One region of the Zhouia amylolytica AD3 genome, then DNA from elsewhere that is predicted to be linked to it. Evidence: riboswitches for the same ligand, from Rfam matches in the RefSeq annotation. Region 1 holds a riboswitch; each other region holds the start of a gene.
What was found. Region 1 has a riboswitch for cobalamin ahead of P278_RS08065 (TonB-dependent receptor plug domain-containing protein). Riboswitches for the same ligand answer to the same signal wherever they lie in the genome.
Positions count from the first base shown of each region.

Region 2: it holds a riboswitch for cobalamin, as region 1 does, so the genes downstream of both, P278_RS02345 (PAS domain-containing protein) here and P278_RS08065 (TonB-dependent receptor plug domain-containing protein) in region 1, are expected to answer to the same signal.
Region 3: it holds a riboswitch for cobalamin, as region 1 does, so the genes downstream of both, metE (5-methyltetrahydropteroyltriglutamate--homocysteine S-methyltransferase) here and P278_RS08065 (TonB-dependent receptor plug domain-containing protein) in region 1, are expected to answer to the same signal.

Region 1 is NZ_AYXY01000019.1:776,012-779,270, reverse strand. Features, by position in the region: gene cobT (nicotinate-nucleotide--dimethylbenzimidazole phosphoribosyltransferase) at 1-476, opposite strand, end outside; gene P278_RS08070 (bifunctional adenosylcobinamide kinase/adenosylcobinamide-phosphate guanylyltransferase) at 484-987, opposite strand; cobalamin riboswitch at 1,076-1,330, shown strand; gene P278_RS08065 (TonB-dependent receptor plug domain-containing protein) at 1,401-3,251, shown strand.
Region 2 is NZ_AYXY01000001.1:471,068-474,326, reverse strand. Features, by position in the region: gene P278_RS02355 (class I SAM-dependent methyltransferase) at 1-287, opposite strand, end outside; gene P278_RS02350 (2'-5' RNA ligase family protein) at 383-949, shown strand; cobalamin riboswitch at 942-1,121, shown strand; gene P278_RS02345 (PAS domain-containing protein) at 1,229-1,723, shown strand; gene P278_RS02340 (acyl-CoA thioesterase) at 1,701-2,093, shown strand; gene P278_RS02335 (DinB family protein) at 2,145-2,810, shown strand; gene P278_RS02330 (sodium:solute symporter family protein) at 2,862-3,259, opposite strand, start outside.
Region 3 is NZ_AYXY01000023.1:485,419-488,677, forward strand. Features, by position in the region: gene P278_RS12910 (YybH family protein) at 83-580, shown strand; gene P278_RS12915 (DUF3995 domain-containing protein) at 739-1,161, shown strand; cobalamin riboswitch at 1,320-1,509, shown strand; gene metE (5-methyltetrahydropteroyltriglutamate--homocysteine S-methyltransferase) at 1,690-3,259, shown strand, end outside.

The sequences.
Region 1 (3,259 bases):
CGATCTTCTACCAGTTCAGCTCCTTTTTTGATTGCTTTTAAACATTGTTCATTATTCATAGCAGGTTCCAGACGATAATTTTTAGTCCCAAAATCAATTTTTGCATGAATAAGTGGCAGGTTCTTTTCAAAATTATAATTGACACCTGCATCAATGATCTGAAGATCAATGTTATTGGTTTCGCTAAAAACGTTAATAGCAGCTCCTCCTTGAAGAAAATTATAAACCATTTGCGTGGTAACTTCTTGAGGATAGGGGTTTACTATGCCTTCTTGTGCAATACCGTGGTCTCCAGCAAAGACTAAAATGGTCGGATTTTTGATTTTTGGTTCCAAGGTCTCTTGTATGGTTCCAATTTGTAAGGCAACCTTCTCTAAAACACCTAAAGCACCAATTGGTTTGGTTTTATTATCTATTTTATATTGAAGTTTTTCCTTTAGGTTATTATTTAGTAAGGGTGATATAGTAAATTTCATTCGTTAATTATTTTAAAGTAATTGGTAATCCAGAAACCATAAAAGTAGCCTTGTCGGCATGTTTTGCTATATGTTGATTCATCCAGCCCTGTAATTCTGTAAATTTCCTGCCCATATGTGTGTCTGCATGCAGTCCCATACCAATTTCATTAGAAATGATAATAATAGTTGCTGGGATTTCAAGAATCTTAGTAAATTCTTCCTTTGCTAACTTCAAACTTTCATCCCTGTCATGTTTTGTATCCATATAGAAATTCGTTAGCCAGAGCGTTACACAATCCACAACAACAACATCATTTGCAAAAATGACATTTGAAATAAATTTTTCCTCTTCAACCGAAATCCATCTTTCATCCCGATCTTCTATATGTCTTTGGATACGTTGTTGATGATCTTCATCCCATACACGTGAAGTTGCAAGATATTTAGGAGTTTTAGAAAGGCTAAGTGCCAGATTTTGAGCGTATGAACTTTTTCCTGAGCGTTCACCTCCCGTGATGTAGTAAATCATTTTATGCTGAAATTTTTGATAAAAGTATTTAAAAAATAATTACAAAAAAGTTTTGAAGGAAAAGTTAACAGGTTTATAAATTAACTCTATCTTTGTCCAAGAATTTTGTTTCAAACCCTTATCAGGGGGGAGAATTAAAAGGGAATCTGGTGAAAAACCAGAGCTGTTCCCGCAACTGTAAGCTTAGTCCTTTTATAAGGATGCTTGTTGTAAAATCTTTGAAAACCACTGTTCATGTCAAATTAGTTTTGACAACCTGTTTTGGAAATTAATGATTACAGGAGAATGGGAAGGTATACAGCAAGACGCAAGTCAGGAGACCTGCAAAATTCCATAAATAATTGTCAAACTTTCGGGATAAAGGTTTGGGTATGGATACTTCATGCTTTTTCCCTATTTACTGTAATTACAAAATGAATAAAAGAATTATTTCTGTTTGTACACTTGGATTGATGAGTGTGTATGCTATGGCTCAACAGAAAAAAAGCGATGTGGAACAACTGGAAGAAGTGGTTGTGTCTGATTCAAGATTTGAATTAAAACGTGAGAATTCTGGTAAAACTGTTATCAAAATTAATAAACAGGAAATTGAGCGCAATCAGGGTAAAACATTAGCTGAGCTTATTAATACCAAGTCGGGAATCGAAATTAATGGAAGTAGGAGTAACGCGGGACAAAATTTAAGTACTTATGTTAGAGGTGGTTCCAACAGACAGGTTTTAGTTATAATCGATGGCGTACAAGTGTCTGATGCATCTCAATCTGCGAGTGAATATGATTTACGTATGTTATCTTTAGGTGCTGTTGAATCTATTGAGATTATTAAAGGGGCGGCCAGTACCTTATATGGAAGTGGTGCTGCAACAGCAGTTATTAATATTACAACCAAAAAAGCCGCAGCAAAATCCGTTGCATTAAATATCAACTCAAGTATCGGAACTAATCAGACGCATGATGATCAAAACTATAATCTTGCGGATTTCCATAATGATGTGACTTTGAATGGTAACGGAGGTAAATTAAATTACCTTGTAAGTTTTAATCAGCAGAACACCAATGGTATGTCAGCTGCGGCTGAACAGGCGAAAGAAATAGATCCATTTTCAAAATATGCTGTTAATGCAAAGTTTGGCTATGATTTTTGTGACTCATTTTCTTTTGGAGTTTATGGGAATTATACTGATATAGCATCTGCATATGATGCTGCGGCCTATACTGATGCAAATAATTGGTTTAATAGTAAGCAATACCGAACCGGGTTAACATCTAAAATTCAATATAATGGAGGTTCGGTTAATATAAATGGAGCTTACAGTAAATATGACCGGGAATTTATTTCAGCATATCCTTCAAGTTTTATAGCCGAAAACTGGGTAGTAGATGCTTACACAAAAAACACATTTAATAAGACCTTGTATACGATATTGGGGGTTAATATAGTGGATGATGAGACAGATTTTGAAAGTGCAGAATCTGCAACCAAAGTAGATCCGTATGCCAATGTTGTGTATGTTTCTGAATTTGGATTAAATATTAATTCTGGTGTTCGTTGGAATAATCATAGCGAATATGGTTCTCATTTTACTTACAATATAAATCCATCTTATGTATTTACCTTTGATGATAACTATTTGAAACTCTTCGGATCATACAGTACATCTTTTATTGCACCTTCGTTATCGCAATTATTTGGATTTTATGGACCAAATCCAGACTTGAAACCTGAAGAAGATAGAACCATTGAAGGAGGAGCAGAATTTAAATTTGGACAAAAATTTAGGGTTAGTGCTTTATACTTCAACAGGGATGAAGAAAATTTAATAGCTTACGATTTCAATCAAGGATACTATAATGTATCTGAGAAATCTTCTGCTCAGGGAGTAGAAGTAGAGGTTGTTGCAACCCCTGTTGAAGTATTAACTATCTCAGCGAATTATGCGTTCACTGAGCGTAAAGATGTTGTGGCAATCAGAATACCTAAACACAAAGCAAATGCAACAGTGGGGTATACTATTTCTGATAAAACATTTGCTTCGATAAGTTATCAATTTAACGGAGATCGACTGGATACTGATTTTAGTACTTTCAGTAATGTTACTTTAGATAGTTTTAGTTTAGTAGACTTTTATGCCAGCCATCAGCTGTCAAAAAAAGTGAAATGTTTCGCAGGAGTCTACAATCTCTTAAATGAAGAATATACCGAGTTATTAGGGTATAATACTCGAGGAAGAAACGTTAGGTTAGGTTTTAGTATTACTTTGTAATGATTGTA
Region 2 (3,259 bases), on a different contig from region 1:
TCAAAAAAGGCATCATTGAAAGGAATTGTTTCTGCCGGAGATAGACTGTAGCAAATATTATTTCTCTCAACAGCATTACTCAATTGTTTAACACTTACATCAATGGCATAAACCCTTTGGAAATATTCTGTAAGTTTTTCGGCAAAAATTCCAGTTCCGGTACCACAATCACAAGCACGCATATTGTCCGAAACATAACGCATTAGAAATTCGTATAAGGTATCCGGATACCTGGGTCTGTATTTAGCATATAAATCACTTTGTTTCGAAAAAATCTGAGAATTCATCTCATAAAGATACATGCTCTTTAATAGAATTTATATCTTAATGTCAGAAATAAACGTATGTAGTATTACAAAATCACTTCCTAAGCAACAGAAGCATGCAAGAACAGTCCCTCTATTATATAGCTGTTGTCCCCCCTGAGAATGAAGCAAATCAGGTAAAATCAATCAAAGAAGAATTGAAGTGTCGATATGGAATTCAACATGCACTGAAATCACCGGCGCATATCACACTTCAGATGCCCTTTCGAAGAAGCAGCACTGATGAAAATTTAATGATAAATACCCTTAAGGCATTTGCTGCAAAGAGACTTAGCTTTAATGTGAGCCTTAACGGCTTTAATCACTTTTCCAATCGGGTAATCTTCATTAGCGTTGAAGATCACCAACCGCTTATTACCCTGCACAATGTTTTAAAAAATACGCTAATTGCTTCCTTAAGCTTTACTGAAAAAGAAACCTCCGGCCCATTTCATCCCCATGTTACCATTGCCCACAGAGACCTTACACCTGAAATTTTTAATGCGATTTGGGCCACCTATAAAGCAAAAGATTTTACTATCACATTTAGAATAGATTCGCTTTGCCTGCTCAAACACAATGGAAAGAAATGGGATATATTCAAATCATTCCCTTTTAAATCAGATATAAAATCTTATTTTTGATTTAAATTAAGGTTTAGCTTGAAGCTAATTAAAAAGGAATTGTGTGAAAATCACAAGCTGACGCGCAACTGTAAATAACCATTTTTTTATGAAGATGTCACTGTTATTTTAATAATGGGAAGACCTTAAAAAAGTTATAAGCCAGGAGACTTGCCTTTACAAATAAAAACCAAAGTGCTTTCGCGTTTTAAAGCCAGGTCTGTGTTTTAAACCTTCCTGTACACTATAATTTAGTGTTATTGCTTTGATTCCTGCTGCACATAAAAAACATTAAAGGTGATGAAAACTTTAAAGTCATCAGGAGCTCCCTTGGTATGTTGGGATATTTATGGATCATTTATGAAAGACCAAACAAACCTGATCAACAAACAAAACGATCTCGAAGTACTTTCCTATTTGAAGAAATTAAACCGTTGGAAAACCGATATCCATTCAATAGTAGATCAAGTCCATTACGATGCATTAGTACTCACTGACACAAAGCAGGAAATAAAATGGATAAGTAAAGGCTTTAAACAGATGACCGGGTATTCTATAAAAAACACCATAGGAAGAAAACCTAAATTCCTTCAAGGTAAAGACACCTGCCCTACCACTCTAAACTTTATAAGAAGAATGTTAAGAGAACAAGTTCCGTTTTCTGCAAAACTTACGAACTACAGAAAAAATGGAGAAGCATACCATTGCCAAATTAATGTTATTCCACTAAAAAACAACCAAAACAGAACCACACATTTTATAGCGCTAGAAAATGAAACCCAATATAATAGATAATAGAAAAGTCACATCTGAAACAAGAATTTTCAAAGCTGTTTTCCCCAATACAACCAACCATTACGATACTCTTTTTGGTGGCACAGCTATGCAGCTTATGGACGAAACGGCATTTATTACTGCTACTCGATTTAGCAGACAACGCATGGTTACTGTAAGTAGCGACCGAATTGATTTTAAAAAACCTATACAAGCCGGAACGATTGTTGAACTTATCGGAAAAGTAAGCTCAGTTGGTAATACTAGTCTAAAAGTAAGAGTTGATATTTTCACGGAAGAAATGTATTCAGAGAAAAAAGAAAAATCTGTTTCTGGTGAATTTACCTTTGTAGCTATTGATGAAAATAAAAAACCAACCAATATTCTATAGCAACCATACATTTCCGTATCTTGAATTCAAATCACACTAAACTAAACAGATATGAATCAAGACAAAAATTTTCTGAACAGAAGGCGGTTCATCAAACAATCTTCAATATTTGCAATAACCGCAGGGTCGGCAATAACCTTCCCGGTAAACAGCTTTGCCAACTCTAGCATTAACACCTTCAATAATGATTTTAACATCATAGGTCCGAAAACAGGCTTCTCACCTCAAGTCGGAACCCTCGTTTCCATGCTCAACTGGATGCGTCATGTAATTTTGATGCCGGTACAAGGGATGAGCATAGAAGATCTTGATTATATCTATGATGAAAATTCAAATAGTATCGGAGCTATGTTACTCCATTTAGCAGCTACCGAACGATTCTATCAGATACACACATTTGAAGGGAAGAAATGGGGAAACTGGTCAAAAGAAGATATTAAAGAATGGTCCGTTGCTTCGGGGTTGGGAGAAGAAGCAAGAAAAACTATAAAAGGCCATGAACTTGGTTACTATTTAGACAAATTAAACAAGGTTAGAGAAAACTCACTTTTAGAACTGGCAAAAAAAGATGATGATTGGCTATTAACCGTCGATGATGATTGGCCATGGGGTCCTACCAATAATTACTGCAAATGGTTTCACGTATGCGAACATGAATCTAACCACAACGGACAGATAAAATGGATAAAAAGCCGACTTCCATCGCAATCCAAATAGTATCGACACCTAACCAAAAGATCAGGACTTATACATCTTAAACCTGTAAATTTAATGATTCGAAATCGATTTAGAGGCCCCTTTTGGATATCTGATGCTTTCAACTATCTCTCCGATTTCATCTGGTGGCCTTTTGGTCACTCTGGAAACAATGATGGCAACAATAAAATTGAGCAACATACCCACAGTACCAAATCCCTCTGGTGAAATCCCAAACCACCAGTAATCCGCTCCCGAAGTCGCCGGATCACCGATCCATTTTAACCTGAATTTGGCTATATAAAAACAAGTCACAAGGAGCCCCAAAACCATTCCTGCAATGGCTCCCTCTTTATTCATTCGTTTTGAAAATATACCGAGCACAATAGCCGGAAAGAAGGAAGCTGCTGCTAGGCCAAAAGCTAAAGCCACAACAGAGGCTACAAATCCAGGAGGATGAATTCCAAAAT
Region 3 (3,259 bases), on a different contig from region 1:
TTTATTACCAGTAACTTAGATAGGATTTTTTTATTAAGGATCCTGAAAACCAACCAAATTCGGAATTCAAAAAAAATCAATTATGAAAAATTTATCTTTTTTACCAAAAAGCCTGACTCTCTTAGTTTTAATTCTTTTAATCGGCAGTTGCAAAAACACCACTAAAGAGTCTTCTAATACTTCACCTGCCCCGGCATTTGATCTGGAGGTGGTGAAGGCAGAGATCGAGGCAGCGAACCAGAAATACACGGAAAGATTGGCGGCAGGGGATTCCGTTGGACTTTCTAATTTATACACTACGGATGGCAAGTTCATGATGCCTGAAGCTCCATCGTATGAAGGAAGAGAAAGTATCACCTCTGTCTTTTCAGGAATATTGAATTCAGGGATTTCCGGAATTAAATTAACCACCATCGAAGTATGGGGAAACGAAACGTTTGTAACGGAAGAAGGGGCCTTTGAATTATTTTCAGGAGAAGACAAAGTAGACGAGGGAAAATATATCGTGTTATGGAAAAAGGTTGATGGAGAGTGGCACTTGTTAAGAGACATTTTTAACAGCAATCTATCTCATGAATAACCATTGATATATAGCTTAAGAAACAATCATGATTTAAACTTTTTAATTTCCTACCATAAAATACAGTAAAAAATTTGACGATTGATTAAATTTGATAGCCAATTAATCACGAATTCCTTTTTTACTTAACGCATTGATTCAAGAGACTTTTTAATTTTATGATGGTGCTATCCTTAATTCTAAGCTTTGTTTTTATAGTCCTGGCTATTATACATTTTAACTGGGTTCTTGGCGGTAATTTTGGTTTATCTGTGGCTCTGCCAACCAATGAACAAGGAATTCGCGTTTTACACCCCAAAAAAGCAGACAGTGCTATTGTAGGAGCGGGTTTACTTACTTTTGGGTTGTTTTACCTTAACACCTCCGGATTCGTTATGTTCAGACTTCCGGAATGGATATACAGCTATGGCGGTTGGATCATTCCTACTATTTTTTTCCTCCGTGCTATCGGTGAATTTAAATACATTGGATTCTTCAAAAAAATAAAGCATACTCCATTTGGCGAGATGGACACAAAACTTTTTTCACCATTGTGTTTACTGATTGCTGTTATTGGTATTTTGATACAATTATTTCAGTAAGACGCATTTGATGTGATTGTAAAACAATCCTTGATCCGTAATTAAAAAGGTCAGCTAAATTTCATTTATTAACTAATAACCTGCTGTTATATTTTTAAGGTTATTCTGCTATTATGAGAATTAAATTTGCCATACATTTGTCTTAGAAATTTTGCAGTACTTGTCAATTTGATTAAGGTTGAACGTAAAGTTGATTAATAGGGAATTGTGTGCAAATCACAAGCTGACGCGCAACTGTAAGTAACATTGAAGGTTTTATCTAAAGTATCCACTGTCTAACCACCATAGGACGGGAAGGAAGATAAAAACGTTACAAGCCAGGAGACCTGCCTTACATCATAATGATTTTGCTTTCGCGATTTAAAGCAAGGATCGAATATTGATATTTTACCGTTTGTTATTTGGATCCCCAAGGTGGGGTTATCCCTGTATGCCGGTATTTATCCGTAAAGACATCTTTAAATCTGCAGGCATACCGTAGTGTAAAGTTTTTTAAATGTTATGTATCATTTTTAAAACCACAAACGTATGATTACACAAATTCTTGGCTACCCGCGAATTGGTGCCAAAAGAGAATTAAAAAAAGCCTGTGAAGCCTATTGGGCAGGTAAGATTACCCAAGAAGAGCTGTTCCAAACGGGTTCTAAGATTAAACAATCTAATTGGAGTCTTCAGCAAGAGGCGGGTATCGACTGGATTCCTTCCAACGACTTTTCTTTTTACGACCAGGTATTGGATATGTCTCTTACCGTTGGTGCTATTCCTGATCGCTATGAACCTCTGTTAAACCATCGTGTCTCAAAAACCGATTTATACTTTGCCATGGCCCGGGGATATCAAAAAAATGGGCTGGACCTGATCGCTATGGAAATGACCAAGTGGTTTGACACCAATTATCATTACATTGTTCCTGAATTCACCAAAGATCAGGAGTTTCATCTTTTTTCGTCTAAGGTAATTGACGAATATACAGAAGCCCTGGAAAAGGGTATAAAGACCAAACCCGTTCTTATTGGTCCGGTTACTTATCTTTTGCTGGGTAAGGAGAAAGAGGCAGGATTTCACCGGATTGAACTCATCGCCAAGCTTTTGCCTGTTTACCTGAATATCTTATCTGTTCTACAAAATGCCGGGGCTACAACTATACAATTTGACGAGCCGTTTTTATCTATGGATCTGACAGCAGATGAGAAGGAAGCCTTTCAATATGTCTATGAAAAAATTGCCGTTACTTTCCCTGATATTGATTTGGTCTTAGCCACATACTTTGGTAGCATAGAACATAATCTAACAACGGTTATGGAGCTACCTGTTAAAACGCTACATATTGATTTGGTGCGGGCTCCAGAGCAATTAGATGTAATCCTGAATGTAATTCCAACCGACAGGAATTTATCTTTAGGCGTTATTGATGGCCGAAACATCTGGAAGAATCATTACGAGACTTCCTTACAAATTATTGACAGGGCCATCAATGTGATAGGTGAAGACCGTATCGTCATTGCTCCTTCTTGTTCATTACTTCACGTGCCATTTGATCTGGATAATGAAAACGATGAGGACACCTTACCTTCCACTCTTAAAAGCTGGCTGGCATTTGCCAAACAGAAGGTGACTGAAGTGAGCACCATCGCCCATCTCTCTTATCAAAGTCCAAGCCCTGAGCATCAAAAAGAATTGGAGTCGAACAAAGCTGCTATCAAAGACAGGAATTCTTCAACATTAATTCATAAACCGGAGGTGAAAAATCGCGTAGCGAATATTACTGCGGCAGATACCTTGCGAAGCCACCCATTTAGCATTCGTCAAACCAAGCAAAAGGCTTTGTTACAATTGCCTTTATTTCCGACTACTACGATTGGATCATTTCCACAGACAGCTGAGGTACGACAACTTCGTTTTCAACATAAAAAAGGAAAAATAACCACTGAAAGTTACCATAAGGAAATTGCAAATGAAATTGAAGAAGCTATTCGCTGGCAGGAAGAGATCGGGTTAGACGTATTGGTACATGGAGAATTTGAACGAAATGACATGGTTGAATACTTTGGAGAACGATTGCATGGAGTTGCATTCACCCAATTCGGCTGGGTACAAA